DNA from 4 places in the Enterobacter cloacae subsp. cloacae ATCC 13047 genome. Region 4 is predicted to be linked to each of the others. Evidence: predicted binding sites of a transcription regulator. Region 4 holds the regulator's gene; each other region holds the start of a gene.
What was found. Region 4 encodes LexA, which represses DNA repair genes until DNA is damaged. Its sites were predicted from a motif close to TNCTGTATGTACATACAGNA; they were not measured.
Positions count from the first base shown of each region.

Region 1: a site for LexA is predicted at 1,269-1,288, ahead of umuD (translesion error-prone DNA polymerase V autoproteolytic subunit). Genes of this name have one in related genera too.
Region 2: a site for LexA is predicted at 1,028-1,047, ahead of metR (HTH-type transcriptional regulator MetR). Genes of this name have one in related genera too.
Region 3: a site for LexA is predicted at 852-871, ahead of dinG (ATP-dependent DNA helicase DinG). Genes of this name have one in related genera too.

Region 1 is NC_014121.1:2,300,438-2,302,640, reverse strand. It holds gene umuC (translesion error-prone DNA polymerase V subunit UmuC) at 1-834, opposite strand, end outside; gene umuD (translesion error-prone DNA polymerase V autoproteolytic subunit) at 818-1,252, opposite strand; gene ECL_RS11030 (LysR family transcriptional regulator) at 1,402-2,203, opposite strand, start outside.
Region 2 is NC_014121.1:5,089,075-5,091,277, forward strand. It holds gene metE (5-methyltetrahydropteroyltriglutamate--homocysteine S-methyltransferase) at 1-963, opposite strand, end outside; gene metR (HTH-type transcriptional regulator MetR) at 1,079-2,032, shown strand; gene ECL_RS24730 (carboxylate/amino acid/amine transporter) at 1,920-2,203, opposite strand, start outside.
Region 3 is NC_014121.1:2,980,350-2,982,552, reverse strand. It holds gene ECL_RS14380 (PAAR domain-containing protein) at 1-244, shown strand, start outside; gene dinG (ATP-dependent DNA helicase DinG) at 886-2,203, shown strand, end outside.
Region 4 is NC_014121.1:310,089-312,291, forward strand. It holds gene plsB (glycerol-3-phosphate 1-O-acyltransferase PlsB) at 1-451, opposite strand, end outside; gene ECL_RS01460 (diacylglycerol kinase) at 606-974, shown strand; gene lexA (transcriptional repressor LexA) at 1,083-1,691, shown strand; gene dinF (MATE family efflux transporter DinF) at 1,756-2,203, shown strand, end outside.

The sequences.
Region 1 (2,203 bases), 2.0 Mb from region 4:
GCGCAGCTTCTCGGCGGCGCGTTCGGCATAGGCGCAGATCGCCTGGTGCATATCGTCATACCGGGTGATACGGCTGCCGAAGGAGCGGCTACAGATGATTTGTTGCTTTGTTGGCGAAAACTCTTCCAGCGCCAGACACGGTTCACCGCGTAACTCGCGGGCGGTTCTTTCCAGCACGACATTAAAGTGTTTACGGATCACCCAGCTTGAACATTCCGCCAGATGCAGGGCAGTCTCGATCCCCATCAGATTCAGTTTTTTGCTAATCCTGCGCCCGACGCCCCACACTTCGCTGACCGGTACCAGTGACAGCAATTTACGCTGACGATCGATATTCGATAAATCCACCACACCGTTGGTTTTCTTCCAGGTTTTGGCGGCATGGTTAGCCAGCTTGGCTAAGGTTTTGGTGGGCGCGATACCGACCCCGACCAGCAGGCCGGTCTCTTTGTACAGGCGCTGGCGGATAGCCTGACCGAACGCCTCCAGAGACATACACTGGCTGACGCCCGTCAGATCCAGAAAGGCTTCATCAATCGAGTAGATCTCCACTCTCGGGGCCATCTCTTCGAGAATGGTCATCACCCGGCGGCTCATATCCGCATACAGCGCATAATTGGAGCTAAAGACGTGTACCTTCTGGCGTCTCAGCTCATCCTTCAGCTTGAAGTAGGGACCGGCCATGCCGATCCCCAATGCTTTTGCTTCTGCTGAACGTGAAATGATACAGCCATCGTTGTTTGAAACGACCACCACGGGTTTCCCCTTAAGGTCGGGCCGAAACGCCGTCTCGCAGGAGGTGTAAAAACTGTTTACGTCAACGAGCGCGAACATGGCGGTTAGCTTTCAGGGTAAACGTCACAACGCCGAAGATCTCCAGTTCGTCTTCTGCGGCAAAAAAGACCGGCGCGTAATCAGGATTATGGGGGATGAGCTGAAGACGCGGATGCGTTTGCAACTCCTTCACGGTAAATTCGCCCGCGACCGCCGCAATCACAATATCGCCATGAACGGCGGTTAACGAACGGTCAACCACCAGCAGGTCACCATGGCTGATGCCTGCGCCGATCATCGAATCACCGCTCACCCTGACAAAATAGGTCGCGCTGGGGTGTTTGATCACCAGCTTGTTCAGATCAAGGCTATCCTCGACATAATCCTGAGCAGGGCTGGGGAAGCCACAGGGCACCCGCTCCATAAACAACGGAAGCAATAGCGTGGCATCAGGCCCCAAAGGAGAGATCAACTGCATAATGGTTAACTCATATTACTGTGTTTATATACAGTATTCATGATTAACCAGAACGATCAAGAGACGGGAGGGGAATTTTCCGGAACTCGTTGAAAGTCGAAAATTTTTAGTTCAACAAGGCGCGCTGGCGAGTATGCATCCTGGAAAGTTTAATTTTTCTTAATTATTTCATGCAGTAGCTGTTCTATGGCCCTCACAACGCTTCTGACCCTGTGTGGAATAAAGCGAGCGTCCGGATAAACCGCATAGAGAAAGCGGTCGGGTAACCGCCACGCGGGGAGTACCTGCACCAGCGTGCCGGTTTGCAACGCCCGTGCCGCGAGCGGTAGTTGCATACCGCCAATACCCATGCCTGCCTCCAGCGCCTGTAACAGGGCGTCGCTGGTATTGGCGCGGAAAACGGTATTCACTGCAATATCAATCGTTTCGTCATCAGAAACCAGGCGAAGAGGTGCGTCCAGCGGGATGCCGCTGAATCGTACGTGGGGAAGCGCCGCCAGCGCGTACACGGACTCTACCGGCGGGAATGACGGGGCGGCAAAGAGCGGCGTTTCAATGCGTGCCAGTACGCGTGCGGCATGGGCTTGTGGAGGCTCCGCGCTCAGCCGAAGCGCCACATCCACCCCTTCGGTGACCAGATCGGCGATGCGGTCATCAAGCGAAACCTGCAGATGTAATTCAGGATTCATGCGCTGTAGCGTCAGCAGGCGCGGCAACACGAGCTGGCCCAGGCCGCTCGGCAACTGCACATGTACGGCCCCCTGATATTGATGCTCAACCGGGTTCAGGCGTCGCTCTGCTTCCTGCATGGCCTCCAGCACAAGCTGCATATCCCGCCGGTAACGCTCACCCTGCGCGGTGAGCTTCATCCTGCGCGTTGTACGATGCAGCAACACCACACCGAGCTCTTCCTCAAGGGCGGCGATCTGCTGGCTGACGGCGGACTGCTTG
Region 2 (2,203 bases), 540 kb from region 4:
AGAGGCCACCCATAGCTCACGTTTGCCGACGATGTCCTTAATCTGAGCATATTTTTCTGTCAGATCGGCGCGCCAGACGTTACGACCGTTCACCAGCCCGGCAGAGAGCAGCCACTCCGCTGGCAGGCGCTTGTGCAGTTCTGCAACATCATCTTTTCCATGCACCAGGTCAACGTGCAGGCCCTGCACTGGCAATTTGGTGATGGTGCCGAGGTTCGGCGTCACACCTTCAAAGTAGGTGGTAAGCAGCAGCTTCACCTGCCCGGTCAGTGCATCGTAAGCCGGTTTGAAGGCATCGAGCCACGCTTGCGGCAGTTCGAGCACCAGCGCCGGTTCGTCGATTTGCACCCACTGAATACCGCGTTTGCCCAGCTCAATCAGCACCTGTTTGTAGACCGGCAGGATATCCTTCAGCAGGCTCAGACGATCGAACGGCTCGCCTTTGACTTTTCCTAACCACAGGTAGGTCACTGGCCCCAGCAGCACCGGTTTCACCTGGTGCCCCAGCGCCAGCGCTTCGTCCACTTCATCCAGCAACTGGGTCCAGGTCAGTTTGAACTGCTGACCTTTAACAAACTCCGGCACCATATAGTGATAGTTGGTGTTAAACCACTTGGTCATTTCCGCCGCTGCCGCTGGCTCACCGGTTGGCGCACGGCCACGGCCGATGCGGAACAGCGTGTCGATATCTACCGATCCATCGTTGTTCTGATGACGAGCCGGGACATTGCCAAGCAGCAGGCTGGTCGTCAGAACATGGTCGTACCAGGCGAAATCGCCCACCGGCAGCAGGTCTACGCCCGCCTGTTTTTGCTGCTCCCAGTGGCGGGCACGCAGTTCGCGGCCCACTGCCAGCAGCTCTTCACGCGTGGTGTTTCCTGCCCAGTAGCTTTCTTGTGCTTTTTTTAGCTCGCGACGAAGGCCAACGCGAGGGAAACCGAGAGTGTGATTGCGGATTGTCATGTCATGCCCCTTGTGAAATTCGTTATTTAGACGTCCAGATGTTTACACATCTATAATTGGCAGGTACTGTATATTCCTCAAGCGCAAAATGTTCATGGCGAAGTGAAGGACTTTCATGATCGAGATAAAACACCTGAAAACGCTACAAGCGTTGCGAAACTGCGGTTCTCTCGCGGCGGCGGCGGCCTCACTGCACCAGACTCAGTCCGCCCTTTCTCACCAGTTCAGCGATCTGGAACAACGTCTCGGCTTTCGTCTTTTTGTGCGTAAGAGCCAGCCGCTGCGCTTTACTCCCCAGGGCGAGATCCTCCTGCAGCTGGCAAATCAGGTGCTGCCGCAAATTGCCAGCGCGCTTCAGTCCTGCAATGAGCCGCAGCAAACTAAATTGCGTATCGCCATTGAGTGCCACAGCTGTATTCAGTGGCTGACCCCCGCGCTTGAGAACTTCCGCCAGAAGTGGCCGCAGGTAGAAATGGACTTTACCTCCGGCGTGACGTTTGACCCGCAGCCGTCACTCCAGCAGGGCGAGCTGGATCTGGTGATGACGTCAGACATTCTGCCGCGTAGCGGCCTGCATTATTCGCCAATGTTCGATTATGAGGTGCGTCTGGTGCTGGCACCGGATCATCCGCTGGCCAGCAAGACGCGTATCACCCCGGAAGACCTGGCGACTGAAACGCTGCTGATATACCCGGTGCAGCGCAGTCGCCTGGATATCTGGCGCCATTTCCTGCAGCCGGCGGGCATCAGCCCACAGCTGAAAAGCGTGGATAATACGTTGCTGTTGATTCAGATGGTTGCCGCCAGAATGGGCATCGCGGCGCTGCCGCACTGGGTGGTAGAGAGTTTTGAACGCCAGGGCCTGGTGGTCACCAAAACCCTGGGAGAAGGACTGTGGAGCCGGCTGTACGCCGCCGTGCGCGATGGCGAGCAGCGTCAGCCGATCACGGAAGCGTTTATTCGCTCAACGCGGAACCACGCGTGCGACCATCTTCCGTTTGTGCGGAGCGCGGAGCGACCCAACGGCGATGTACCCACAGCGAAGCCAGGATCACCGCTCCCCCAATAAGGAAACTCGGCCAGTGGGGCTGTTGCTGCCAGATAGCAAGGTTTACCAGTAGCCCCGCGGGCACGTGCACGTTGTTCATGATGCCCAGCGTACCGGCGTCTACCTGAGTTGCGCCATAGTTCCACATGAAGTACCCCAGCCCCGAGGCCACCACGCCCAGCCAGACCAGAA
Region 3 (2,203 bases), 2.6 Mb from region 4:
AGTGCCTTTGTCTCTACAAAATTATCTTATTCGCAAAAGCAGTAGCCTAAGTTCGATGCAAGTAACTGAAGTTACCAACGAATTCAAAGAACAGTATCCAAACATAGACAATTACACTGCTGGTGAAGAAAACGCTATAGAGAAAAACCTTGCAGCGGGAGCCTCAAAATTAGGTTCAGCGTCTGGTTATTCTGGCGGTACGGTTGGTGGCGTCTTGGGGGGGTCATATGACCTTGACGAGTAGAACAAAATTTATCATCCGATGGGGAAGCATAATCACTATTTCTTTCATTTACATAGCATCCATTTTGGTTATTGTTTTAGATTATGGGATAACGAGAAAATACACAGACATACTCAACGAAAAGACGATCACGATTGAAGCCTGTAATGCTGTGGTTGCTGAATTTGATCAGTATTACGACAGACTGATTCATGTTTCGCTCTTCGGTTACGTTGTTACTACCGTGTTGATTCTGCTCATTTTCAAGAAAGTGAGATAATCGCCAAAGGCTGGAGTGATCTAGCCTTGCCCCCTTATCCCTGATTTTAGGCATAACAAACCTAATGTCCGATTGGTGATATACGATCAAGCGGAGTGGCGAGACATCATTCGGGGTTATGTCATTACAACGTGGCTTATCAGGGCGCTCGTGCATCCTCAACAGGAACCGTGAGCCAGACGGAGACAGAGCCTGCATATCGTATTCAGACATAAAAAATCCGGGTTTAGAGGGAATGAACCTGGATTGTCTCTTACTGGCAGGATCGTTCAAATACTATTAAACGATCGGCATTAGGCCGTAAAGCCGGGCTTTTCTTTTTGCGGTGACGAAAATAAAGTGCCACAATAGTGGCTGTTTATACAGTATTTCAGGTTTTCCGATGGCTTTAACCGCGGCGCTGAAAGCGCAGATTGGTGCCTGGTATAAGGCACTCCAGCAGCAGATCCCCGACTTTATCCCCCGGGCACCACAGCGGCAGATGATTGCCGATGTGGCAAAAACGCTCGCCGGTGACGACGGGCGACATCTGGCGATTGAAGCGCCAACCGGGGTCGGTAAAACCCTCTCTTATTTAATCCCGGGCATCGCTATTGCGCGGGAAGAACAAAAGACGCTGGTGATCAGCACCGCTAACGTGGCGCTACAGGATCAGATCTTCAGCAAAGACCTGCCGCTGCTGCGCAAAATTATCCCCGAGCTGCGTTTTACCGCCGCCTTTGGCCGCGGACGTTATGTCTGCCCGCGTAACCTGGCGGCGCTCGCCAGCAGTGAGCCCACCCAGCAGGATCTGCTGGCGTTTCTTGATGACGAACTGACGCCAAACAACAAGGCGGAGCAGGAACAGTGTGCGAAGCTGAAAGCCGATCTCGACAGCTACAGGTGGGACGGTTTGCGCGATCACACCAGCCAGGCCATCGGCGATGATTTATGGCGCAGGCTCAGCACCGATAAAGCCAGTTGCCTCAACCGTAACTGTCACTACTACCGCGAGTGCCCGTTTTTTGTCGCCCGGCGGGAGATCCAGGAAGCGGAAGTGGTGGTCGCCAATCATGCGCTGGTGATGGCGGCGCTGGAGAGCGAGGCGGTGCTGCCGGAGCCGAAAAACCTGCTGCTGGTGCTTGATGAAGGCCACCATTTGCCTGACGTAGCCCGGGATGCGCTGGAGATGAGTGCTGAAATCACGGCCCCGTGGTTCCGCCTGCAGCTCGATCTGTTCTGCAAGCTGGTGGCCACCTGCATGGAGCAGTTCCGTCCCAAAACCACGCCGCCGCTGGCGGTGCCCGAGCGTCTGAGTGAACACTGTGAAGAGGTCTACGGCCTTATCGCATCCCTGAACAACATTCTGAATCTGTATCTCCCGGCGACTCAGGAGGCAGAGCACCGTTTTGCCATGGGGGAGTTGCCGGACGAGGTGATGGAGATTTGCCAGCAGCTGGCGAAGCATCTGGAAAAGCTGCGCGGCCTGGCCGAGATGTTCTTAAACGATCTCAGTGAAAAGACCGGCACCCATGACGTGGTGCGTTTGCACCGTATTCTGCTGCAAATGAACCGTGCGCTGGGCATGTTTGAAGCGCAAAGCAAACTCTGGCGACTGGCCTCTATGGCGCAGGCGTCCGGCGCGCCGGTCACCAAATGGGCCACCCGCGAAGTGAGAGACGGGCAGGTACACCTCTTTTTCCACTGCGTGGGCATCCGCG
Region 4 (2,203 bases):
GGATGCCATTAAGCATGCGTAACGGTGGGTTCTCTTCCCCCTTTTCGCGGCCCGGACGACGACCAAACATCACCGACACCGGCACCATCTGCACATCCAGATCGGGATTGCTGCGATGCAGGTCGAGATAGTCGTGGAACAGCTTAATGGACTCTTCTTTTGGCGTGTAATAGGTAAACACGCGTGGCCCACCGTGAATGAACACGTATCGCGGCAACAGCGTACCGTCGACTTCTAACGGTTCAAGCGGGTCAGGTAAATCATGCGCCAGACACTGGGCGCGAAGCGTCAGCAAGTCTGCCTTCGAGTTATAAGGCAAAACATACATAATAGGGCGCGACGTATCGAGCCCCAATTCCAGCGCGGGTTCTGCTGGGATAGACTTACTTTTTACCAGGACGCTTAATGGTAAATTAAGTAATTTGTAGTAAATTCGTGGCCAGCCAGACATAAACGATGTAAAGCCTCTGGTTAATAATGCAATTGCGGCGCAAGGATAACAGAAAGCGCGCGAAATTACTGTTGTTACCCGTCATACTTCAGGCTACAGCGCAACACGTTGCGCCTCCTGTTATTGACGCTATTTCAAATAAAAGGTTCTTTTAATGGCCAATAATACCACTGGGTTAACCCGTATCATTAAAGCTGCTGGCTATTCCTGGAAAGGTTTTCGCGCCGCTTGGGTCAACGAAGCCGCGTTTCGCCAGGAGGGTGTCGCCGCGATTGTCGCGGTGATTATCGCCTGTTTCCTTGATGTTGATGCCATTACCCGCGTGCTTCTGATCGGCTCCGTGCTGTTGGTGATGATAGTGGAAATTCTTAATAGCGCTATTGAGGCCGTTGTGGACCGTATTGGCTCTGATTTCCACGAACTTTCTGGCCGGGCAAAAGACATGGGCTCTGCTGCCGTGTTGCTGGCGATTATCACTGCGGTCATCACCTGGGTCACGCTGCTTTGGTCACATTTCCGATGAGCCTCGAGGAATAATTAAGTCCCTGGTTTTTTGTGCAGTTTTTGGTTCCAAAATCGCCTTTGACTGTATATACTCACAGCATAACTGTATATACACCCAGGGGGCGGAATGAAAGCGTTAACGACCAGGCAGCAAGAGGTGTTTGATCTCATTCGGGATCATATCGGCCAGACGGGTATGCCACCCACGCGTGCGGAAATCGCGCAGCGTCTGGGCTTCCGTTCTCCGAACGCTGCCGAGGAACACCTGAAAGCGCTGGCGCGTAAAGGCGTAATTGAGATTGTATCGGGTGCTTCACGCGGTATCCGCCTGCTGGTGGAAGAAGAGACGGGCATTCCGCTGGTGGGGCGCGTCGCGGCAGGTGAACCTCTGCTGGCGCAACAGCATATTGAAGGCCACTACCAGGTTGATCCCGGCATGTTCAAGCCGAGCGCGGATTTCCTGCTGCGTGTAAGCGGTATGTCCATGAAAGACATCGGTATTCTTGACGGCGATCTGCTTGCGGTGCATAAAACGCAAGACGTGCGTAACGGCCAGGTTGTGGTGGCACGCATCGATGATGAAGTCACCGTTAAACGCCTGAAAAAGCAAGGTAATACGGTTCAGCTGCTGCCGGAAAACAACGAGTTTTCCCCGATTGTGGTAGACCTCCGCGAACAAAACTTCTCTATCGAGGGGCTGGCGGTAGGGGTCATTCGCAACGGAGAATGGCTGTAATCTCATCCTGACAGGCTACGGATCTGCCGTGGCCTGATTCTTTATCCACTCCCGGTATTTTTTCATGTCACTGCTTACGGCATCCGATAAGGCATTGTGGCGTCTTGCACTGCCGATGATTTTTTCCAATATCACCGTTCCTCTGCTGGGGCTGGTGGATACGGCAGTTATTGGTCACCTTGATTCACCCATCTATCTGGGCGGTGTGGCGATTGGCGCGACGGCGACCAGCTTCCTTTTTATGCTCCTGCTCTTTTTGCGCATGAGTACCACCGGGCTTACGGCGCAGGCGTACGGTGCTAAAGATCCTTTGCGTCTGGCGCGCGCGCTGGTTCAGCCGTTAATTCTGGCGCTTGGGGCAGGCGCGTTAATCGCTATATTACGTACCCCACTGATTGATCTGGCGCTGCATGTCGTTGGCGGCAGCGAGGCGGTACTGGAGCAGGCACGACGCTTCCTTGAAATTCGCTGGCTCAGCGCGCCCGCGTCGCTGGCCAATCTGGTTCTGCTGG